3 regions of the Exiguobacterium sp. UBA5002 genome follow, and region 1 is predicted to be linked to each of the others. Evidence: a T-box and tRNA genes for the amino acid it is inferred to sense, from the RefSeq annotation. Region 1 holds a T-box; the other regions hold tRNA genes.
The links. A T-box is a leader RNA that pairs with one kind of tRNA and senses whether it is charged. The one in region 1 lies ahead of argS (arginine--tRNA ligase), so its partner is inferred to be a tRNA-Arg.

Region 1 (3,280 bases):
GAGTTTTTTTCGTGTCTGTTTTTTACGCATGAAGAATTCAAAATTGTCTTTCGTGCGCAACGCGTCTCCTTCGATCGGAGCAATCAAATCAGCTTCCGGCGCCGTCACGAAATCGTGAACGAAATCGACAGACTCTCCCGGTAACCAAGCAGCGAGTTTCCCGTGAAAATCAGCCATGAAGGCGACGGTTTCTGCCAAAGGCTCCTGCTTCATCCGTGAAGCAGCTTGCTGTAATCGGTCTTTCGTCTCAGTCTTCATAATCTACCTCTTCTTATTCGTGGATTGGTCTTACATTTCTTCCGGAGCGCCGACACCAAGTAAACGAAGACCTTCTGTCAAGACGATCGTGACGGACTTGACGAGTGCAAGACGCGATTGTTTTGCTGCGTCATCTTCGAGAACACGGACGTGTCCGTAGTATTTATTAAAGCTTTGTGCAAGATCTAAGACGTAACGGCTGATGATTGACGGCTCGCGACGTGTGAACGCGCGATCGATGACCGTCGAGAATTGGTTCAGCATCGATACGACACCCCATGCATGGTCATCGGCACTGCCAGCGAATGGTGTGCCATCATAGCTACCTTTACGGAGCAATGAGTGCGCACGAGCATTCGTATACTGGACATACGGTCCTGTTTCACCTTCGAATTTCAACATCTGCTCAAGATCGAACTCGATATTGTTCATCCGTTCATTTTTCAAATCATGGAAGATGACGGCGCCAACACCTACTTGACGAGCTGTTGCTTCGGCATTCGCTAAGTTCGGATTTTTTTCCGCGATGTTTTGCTTCGCGACGTCGATTGCTTCTTGTAGTACTTCTTCAAGCAAGACGATCCGACCTTTACGCGTAGACATTTTCTTTCCGTCTTTCATAATCAAACCGAACGGTACATGGTGCATTCCGTCGACATTCTCAAATCCAAGTTTCTTCAGGACTGCGAACAATTGCTTAAAGTGAAGCGCTTGTTCGCCGCCAACGACGTAGAATGCTTGCTCAAAACGGTACGTTTCGAGACGATAGACAGCAGCGGCTAAGTCACGTGTCGCATAAAGCGTTGCGCCATCCTTCTTTTTAATCAAAGCAGGCGGCATACCTTCTGCTTCGAGGTCGACGACCATTGCCCCTTCTGATTCGACGAGTAAATCTTTTTCTTCAAGCAAATCGATGACGTGTTGCATCTTGTCGTTGTAGAAAGCTTCTCCGTTCAAGCTATCGAATTTAACTCCGAGCATCTCATAAACACGATTGAACTCAACAAGTGAGACTTCACGGAACCACGTCCAAAGCGTTGTTGCCTGCTCATCACCTTGTTCGAGTTTTTTGAACCAGAGACGTCCTTCGTCTTCAAGTGCCGGATTTGTTTCCGCTTCTTCGTGGAACCGGACATATAATTTCAACAATTCCTTGATTGGTTCTGCACGGACCGCTTCTTCCTCACCCCACATCGTGTACGCAACCATCAATTTCCCGAACTGTGTTCCCCAGTCCCCTAAATGGTTGATCCCGACGACGTCGTACCCTTTTTTACGTGAGATTTGGTTGAGCGCGTTTCCGATTACCGTTGAACGTAAGTGACCCATCGAGAATGGTTTCGCGATGTTTGGTGATGAAAAATCAGTGACAATCGTTTTTCCATTGGCTTCACTTGATCCGAACGCCTCATTTTCCGTCAGAACTTGGTTGACGATTTCTTGCGAGACGACTTCCCGATTCAAGAAGACGTTGATGTAAGGACCTACAGCCTGAACGTTTGAGAACAATGGCGCGTCGATTTTTTCTGCGAGGTCCGAAGCAATCATATTGGGTGCTTTACGGAATGCTTTCGCGAGCATGAAGCATGGGAATGCTAGATCTCCATGATCTTCATGTTTCGGTTGCTCGATTAGTTGTTCGATTTGTTCAATCGATAAGGCACCTTCCATGACTTGATGTAATACTTCTGCGTATTGCGTTTTATAACTCATCTTTATTTCCTCCTGCTTCACTGATTTTTGGCAATAAAAAACGCCCCTTGCGCCACGCGCAAAGAGACGGAATGACCGCGGTACCACTCTTCTTGGTGTCCTTTTGACACCCACCTTGTTCGGGGATAACGGGGTTCCCCCGGCTACGCCTTTTCCTTCAGGAATCGGGTAGCGTCTCAGAAGTGCGCTTCACGACCGGTTCGTCCTCAGGCTTCCACCATTCCCTGATTCGCTAGTTGACGAAAATCAACCGTTACTCTCTTCATCATCGACTGTATTCGATATCTTTCACATTATACGCAATTCTTTCTTTTCTCTCAACCTTATTTTTTTGGTAAATGGCTTATCAAAATTTCCACAATTCGGGTATAGGAATAAAAGATACTTCTCAGGGAGAGGGATGTTTCATGCGCTACTACCAACAGGTAGCCCGGACGAGCTGGATCGTTTTCAGTCTCGTCGCCTTGACATTGTTATTGATTGGCATCGTTCATCCACCTACCTTCCCTCCTTCCATCTCCATCGTCAATACCCTTTATTTGTTTGGGCTCGTTCTCCTGTTTCAGTTCGATAATGTCCGTCGTGGCGGCATTTATTATACGTTTCAAGAAGGAATCATTTTATTTTTATTCCTCAATTACGGTTTGACGTACGCTTTGATTTTAAGCCAAGTCGGTATTCTCGTCTTTCAATTCATGTCTCACCGAAAAGCGATTCGCTGGAAACGTTTCGCCTATCTCTACCCAATCAACGCCTTGTTTGATTTAGTCTACATCTCGCTTCCGGTATTTGCGTATGAAGCGCTCGGTGGACCGATCGGCTCAAGCTTTACGTATACAAAAGCTCTGATTCCCTTCATCGGCTTTTTGATCACAGTCTTCCTTGTTTCTTACTTCCAATGTCTGCTCGTCAATCGCTTTCTTTTCTTGAAATACGATTGGCAACGTCTTGTGAAGCTTCAGTCCCTCGTCTACGGAATCAGTATGTTAAGTGCTCTACTTGGGATCTGGTTCTACGATGAAAGTCCTCTTGTCGCGGCTACAGTCTCCGCCTTGATTCTCTTTTTATTCAAACGTCTGTTGCAAGAACGTGGTGACTCACTTGAAGCAAATGATAATGCTAAACGATTTGATGATGCGAAGGAACACTTATTGATCTCCCGCTTCGAACGCGAGACGATCGACTCGTTACTTCTCGATTTACCGCATCTGCTATCGTTTTCTGAAGGCTGGATTTCGATTCAACAACAGCGGAAACAAGTCATCTATGACATCCGGACGAAGCAACCGATCGATGTGTTACCGCTGTT
Region 2 (3,280 bases), on a different contig from region 1:
ACACGCAGAAGGTTCTGTCTTGATTGAACTGGGCGATACGAAAGTCCTCTGTACGGCGACCGTCGAGGAGAAGGTGCCACCGTTCCTTCGCGGTAAACGCCAGGGCTGGATCAATGCGGAATATTCGATGTTACCACGTGCGACGGCTCAGCGGACCGCACGAGAAGCCGTCCGCGGCAAGCAGACGGGACGGACGATGGAAATCCAACGTCTCATCAGCCGATCGCTTCGGGCCGTCGTCGATTTAGAGAAGCTTGGGGAACGAACAATCTGGATCGATTGTGATGTCATTCAAGCAGATGGTGGCACACGAACGGCATCGATCACTGGTGGTTTTTTGGCACTCGTCCGAGCAGTCGATCAATTGATTCAAGCGGGAAAACTGACAGATACACCAATCAAAGAGGGCATCGCAGCGATCTCGGTTGGAATCGTCGAGTCGAATGTTTTGCTCGATTTATGCTATGAAGAGGATGCTGCGGCTGAAGTCGACTTCAATCTCGTCATGACCTCATCGGGGAAAATCGTCGAGATGCAAGCAACAGGAGAAGAGTCGACATTTTCCCGTCAAGAGATGCTCGATATGCTCGAACTTGGGGAAAAAGGAATTAAGGAACTGATTGATGCTGGTCGAGATGCACTCGGTGTCTCTTGGTGGTATGTAGGAGAAGAAGTGGGGGAACATAGATGAAGGTCATCGTCGCAACACACAATGCAGGTAAAGTGAAGGAACTTGAAAGCATGCTGGGTCGTCTCGGTTATTCGGTCGAGTCGTTACTCGATCACGCTGATGCTCCGGAAACGGATGAAACAGGTGAGACATTCGAGGAAAATGCACTTTTAAAAGCAACAGAGGCAGCAGCCTACTTTGGTCACACGGTACTTGCTGATGATTCAGGTCTTGAAGTCGATGCTTTAGATGGCGCTCCCGGCGTCTACTCGGCACGCTTCGCGGGTCTTGAAAAGTCGGATGCGGCGAACAATGCTCTACTACTGGAAAAGTTAGAAGGTGTTCCGGAGGAAGAGCGGACGGCGCGCTTCGTTTGTGTACTCGCGCTAGCGAAACCAACGGGTGAGACATTGACGGTTCGTGGGACGATGGAAGGGCGAATCGGTTTTGAAGCGGCGGGTTCGAACGGTTTCGGTTATGATCCATTGTTCGTCACGGCAAGCGGACAGACGGCTGCTGAGTTGACGAAAGAAGAAAAAGCGATGATTAGTCATCGTGGCAATGCATTGCGCAAGCTCGAACAGGACTTAACTACTTTCTTAGGAGTGTGATGAAGATGAGAGCGTTGATCGTTAGTGATAGCCATGGACTAGAACAAGAACTGCTTACGATATTCGAACGTCACCAAGACGTGGATTTGGCATTTCATTGTGGGGACTCCCAATTGACGCGCGACATCGAATCATTATATCCATATCGTGTTGTGCGAGGGAATTGCGATTACGGACACGATTTTCCAGAAGAAGTCGTATCGGAAATGGATGGTCATACCATCCTTTGTGTCCACGGACATCGTCAGGACGTCAAATACAGTCTAGATGTCTTACAGCATCATGCGAAGGAAAAGCAGGCGGATATCGTCTTATATGGTCATTCTCATGTTGCGAAGGCTGAATATCGGGACGGTGTGTTATTCATCAATCCAGGTTCAATCCGGATGCCACGTCATCGACCAGACAAGACGTATGCGATTCTTGAAGTGGATCAAAACCGTTATTCTGTCGATTTTCTCGATGTGAATGGCGATCGAGTGAATGCCCTGCATCTGGACGGAACATTTTTGTAATAAAATAAATGCAATGTTTGTAATGTGATTGACACGAAAGAATTGTTCTAGTATAGTTTATTCGTGTTGACACGTCCCAATAGCTCAGCAGGATAGAGCAACGGCCTTCTAAGCCGTCGGTCGGGGGTTCGAATCCCTCTTGGGACGCTATAATTAAAATAGAGACTGCCCTTACGAGGGTGGTCTCTTTTTTTTATTCCGATTTTCGGTTATAATTAAGGTATCATGAACTCGAAAGGGATGAATGCAATGTGGAAGAAAGTTGGAGCAGTCCTCGTGCTAAGTACGTTTCTTGCTGGATGTAGTGAGATTTCAAATACAGTCGACGATGCAAAACAACAGGTCAACGATGTAAAAAATAGTGTCGATTACGCTGGAGAACTTCAAGGCATTGCAAAAGATACGGCCCAAGTCACGTCAGATTTGTCGGCTTCCTTGAATGAGGCGGCTACGACAGCGCGTGAATCCGCGAACCCTGAACAGGCACTCGATCAACAAATCGAAAAGTTGAAGGAAAACGGAACGATTGATCAGTTCAACCAAGAACTGGATCAGATCGATCAACGATTAGCGGGACTTGAAAATCCGCCGCAAGAATTGCAAAATTTAAGTGCAAAACTCGAGCAGTACGTGAATCAATCGGAAGACATCGCTCGATTACTTGAAGCGGACGTCTCGTTAGATACGTTGAATCGATTAGGAATCGAGCAGGCAGGACAACTTCAAGAAGCAATCACGAACTGGACGTCTTTACTCGATCCATTTACGAAATAAGAAGTTGAACATGAAGGAGTGCCGGAATATGGGGACATCGCGCTGGATGGAACATGAACTAGAAGTAGAGCGAGCGCGCATTCTTCGTTTGCCCGCTTCTAAACAAGAACAATTGATTATGGAATTAGAGACTGACCAATTGACAGGAGAAGATGTCTTACATCGGCTCTATGTCATTCAACCACTCTTAATGCATGACCGGGAACGATTTGAAACAGTGGCAGAACGATTTCTTGAAGTCGAGGGTGTCGAGCAAGTGCTCGCACTCTTTCTTTATGAACTCGGAGAACGTTATCCGATGAAACTTGCTTTACGCTCGGCGTCACCGTATCTGCCGTATGGGCTCGCGCTTCGATTAGACGAAATCAAACAACAGATGCGTGTTCGCGAACAAAAGCCGGCAGTTCAAAACAATCCTGTTGCGCAGCGTGAGGTAACATCAGCAACGGAATTGATGCATGTGTTGCGACATGGCAGTTGGGTCGAACAAATGCGCCAATTGACCGGTATGGAATTCGAACGGACATCTGAGCTCATTGCATACATCACACAAAAATACCTTCAGGCGCAAGAGACAGAACATCAAAGTCTACTCGTCATTGATCAGTTATTAGGAAGCGTGCTGGATCACGTGTCATATCCGGTAAGCATTCATGTGCCACACGTAGATGTAGACTGGACGATCTCGTCACGTGAAGAGTTAGAAGAAA
Region 3 (3,280 bases), on a different contig from region 1:
TTGCATCAGTCGTACGTAATGAAGGATGTCGTAGCGTGTCTGCATTTCTTCGATCAGATCAGGCACGATTCGTTTTTGGATCTGGACTAACTGCCGAATCATGTATTTCCCTCTCCTCTCAAGTAGCTGGACGCTTTCTGTCCCGCATGTCATAACGTGTCCCACTTGGTACACCGTTATCATAACAGTCCATTTCTCGCCTTGCAAGTCTCGTTTCTCAAGTTTTTTGAAGTAAGCGGTTTCTTATCGTTTCCGTCTCGAATTTGCCATAACTCCAGATTTCCTCATCATGCATGACGACCGGAATCTCGTATAAGAACCGTAGACTGAGCGCTTCATCCTGATCAATGTTGACTTCCTCGAACGTCCATTCCGGAAACTCATCGAGTACGAAGTCGAGTAAGATGGCGGCCTCTTCACATAGCGTACATCCCGGACGTGAATAGAGTGTTAAGTGTCTGTGTCGTTTTAATCCCATTCTGATTGCGCCTTCCTTTGCTGCATCGTTTTTTTCGTTAAACCAAGCGCTGCCCGGTACTTCGCGACCGTCCGCCTTGCGACTGTCAGACCGTCTGCTTGCAGACGATCCGTCAATTGCTGATCACTTAACGGACGATCGCTATGTTGAATGTATTCGGCGATTCGCCGTTTAATCAAAAAACTCGAATCTCCGGTTGTCGTCCGTGAGACGAACAAGTCTTCTAAAGCAACGAGACCATGGACCGTCTCGACGTACTTCGCAGCAATCGCTCGACCAATCGTTGACGGATGATGCCCCGTCGCCTCAGCGACTTGTTTTTTCGTCAGTGGCTCAAGATGCAGTTCTCCTTTGAACCAGCGTTCTTGTCGCTCAAGCAAAACTGAGAGGATGGCATGCATCGTGACACGGCGTCGTTCGTACGCGCGCAAAAAAGGCGTTGCCTCTTTTAGTTCGAGCCACGTCTGATCCGTATCGAGTGTCATCCAGTCGATCTGAAGTTTCCCATCTAACAGGTGAATCCGTGCTTCTGCCATGACCGGTCGTTCTTCTTTAGGAAGATCCGGTGTCCGGCTCAGCCGCGTCAATCGTTTTCGCAACCGCGCTCGATCCTGTTCACTGAACTGAGCGAATACCTGACTCGCGGGTTCATGTCGTAGCCGATCCGTCAGTCCGATCAATTCCGTGTCGTCTAGCTCGATTGCCTGTAACCATTGGCACTCGCGCTCCGAGCGGGCAGCGATGCCGACCGGTTCACATTGTTGTAAGAGTGTCCGTGCTTCTGTAATCGTTGCGACATCGGTCGAGAAGGATGCAGCGAGCTGCTCGTCCGACGTCCGTAATAAACCGTCCGCTTCTAAATACACGATGAGTTGTTCCGCCATATATCCTATTTCCTGTCTGACTGATTCTAAACGTATTTGTGCAAGAAGCTCGTCTTCATAGGACGCCAAATGTCCTGCCATCTGTTCGACCTCTAGCGAAACCTGATTCGGGTAATGACGATGCAACCGTCGTTTCAACCGTCGCCATTCCTCCTCGAGTTCTGCCGCCGGTTGCTCAAGCACATGTAATTGATACTGTTGTGACGCCGATAACGTCATCTGTTGCGTCTGTTCCTGGCGTTGATCCATCGATTCCCCTCCCTCACTTCTTATTATAGAAGAAACGTTTTAAGAAACGTGCTCTGAGCCTCTTTTAAGTCGCTAAGGAAAAGAAAAGTCATGCTTCCCTATTGCTTTCCTGAAAAAATGTCGCTATACTATTAATTGTTCAGTACATCAGATGCACCCGTAGCTCAGGGGATAGAGCACTGGTTTCCGGTACCAGGTGTCGGGAGTTCGAATCTCTCCGGGTGTACCATTTATTCAACTACAAGGCAATGCCAGCAATGGCGTTGCCTTTTTTCTATATTGATATGTTTCATTTGCCCTTGTAATGGAAAAATACCTAAAAGTCGCATCGTATCTTTTGACCAATATTGACCAAAGGATTATGATAAGGATAAGTCGAATAGGAAGCTACATACCAACTATAAGGAGGCAAAGACTATGTTAATTCCAACAGTCATCGAACAAACAAACCGCGGGGAACGTGCTTACGATATCTACTCACGTTTGCTAAAAGACCGCATCATTCTTCTCGGGAGCGCGATTGACGACAACGTCGCCAACTCAGTCGTTGCCCAACTTCTGTTCTTAGCAGCAGAAGATCCAGATAAAGAAATCTCGCTTTACATCAACAGCCCAGGTGGTTCGATCACTGCCGGTATGGCGATTTACGATACAATGAACTTCATCAAGCCACAAGTCTCAACGATTTGTATCGGTATGGCAGCATCCATGGGTGCATTTTTGCTTCAAGCAGGTGCAAAAGGAAAACGTTTCGCGTTACCAAACGCTGAAATCATGATCCACCAACCACTCGGTGGTACACAAGGTCAAGCATCAGATATTAAAATCCATGCGGAGCGTATCATCAAAATGCGTGAGCACCTCAACAAAATCATGGCTGAAAACACAGGACAACCACTTGAAGTCATCGAACGCGATACAGAGCGTGACAACTTCATGTCAGCACAAGCTGCTGCTGATTACGGTCTCATCGACCGCGTCATGGAACGTGCATAAGTCACCCAGAGTGTCTCCTTCGGGAGGCACTTTTTTTGTATCTGTAGGAAAGCGAACTCTTCTCTATTCATCTGCATACAACAAAAAACCTCCCGTTCCTTGTAGAACGAGAGGTCGATGATCAGTCGATCAAGTCTGTGATATCTGAAACGATGTCGTGGTTTTCACGAATCAGCGAGTAGATCGCGTTCGCATGTGGCGAAAGCTCTTCTTCTGCTTGTAATTGTTTCAGGAATAAAGATGTTGCGAACGCAACGAGTGTGCTTTTCGGTACACCGATTGATTTTGCTTTTTTCGTTAATACTTCGTCAAACTTCGCGTCTACAGTGAGCGAAATACGTTTCTTTTCGTTAGCCATTTCAAAAACTCCTTAATTCGAACATTTAGTTGCATCGACTATATATTATAGTAGACTATGGTTCATCTCGCAAGCGACCCTCTTATAAGGCCCCTGTCATCGACTCTCCATTCCGTACTTTTTCAGCGATTTGATCAATCTTCCGCAACCGGTGATTGATTCCTGATTTTGAGATGGAGCCGCTTTCGACCATCTCCCCGAGCTCTTGTAACGTCACGTCTTGATGTGTCACGCGCAAGATCGCGATCTCCTTCAGCTTATCCGGTAAGACGTCAAGACCGACCGTCCGCTCAAGGAACTTGATGTTCTCGACTT

Region 2: it encodes a tRNA-Arg, which carries the amino acid that the T-box ahead of argS (arginine--tRNA ligase) is inferred to sense. The anticodon was not compared.
Region 3: it encodes a tRNA-Arg, which carries the amino acid that the T-box ahead of argS (arginine--tRNA ligase) is inferred to sense. The anticodon was not compared.

The regions. Positions count from the first base shown of each region.
Region 1 covers NZ_DGYQ01000040.1:9,130-12,409, forward strand. The annotation lists gene B4C70_RS12460 (hypothetical protein) at 1-258, opposite strand, end outside; gene argS (arginine--tRNA ligase) at 289-1,971, opposite strand; T-box leader at 2,031-2,249, opposite strand; gene B4C70_RS12470 (GGDEF domain-containing protein) at 2,379-3,280, shown strand, end outside.
Region 2 covers NZ_DGYQ01000026.1:262,111-265,390, reverse strand. The annotation lists gene rph (ribonuclease PH) at 1-691, shown strand, start outside; gene B4C70_RS08510 (XTP/dITP diphosphatase) at 688-1,281, shown strand; gene B4C70_RS08505 (metallophosphoesterase family protein) at 1,287-1,796, shown strand; tRNA gene B4C70_RS08500 (tRNA-Arg) at 1,870-1,943, shown strand; gene B4C70_RS08495 (hypothetical protein) at 2,046-2,570, shown strand; gene B4C70_RS08490 (hypothetical protein) at 2,599-3,280, shown strand, end outside.
Region 3 covers NZ_DGYQ01000033.1:39,602-42,881, reverse strand. The annotation lists gene B4C70_RS09920 (sugar-binding transcriptional regulator) at 1-102, opposite strand, end outside; gene B4C70_RS09915 (glutaredoxin family protein) at 218-478, opposite strand; gene B4C70_RS09910 (RNA polymerase subunit sigma-54) at 469-1,611, opposite strand; tRNA gene B4C70_RS09905 (tRNA-Arg) at 1,765-1,840, shown strand; partial or broken gene clpP (ATP-dependent Clp endopeptidase proteolytic subunit ClpP) at 2,023-2,607, shown strand; gene B4C70_RS09895 (hypothetical protein) at 2,729-2,965, opposite strand; gene whiA (DNA-binding protein WhiA) at 3,048-3,280, opposite strand, start outside.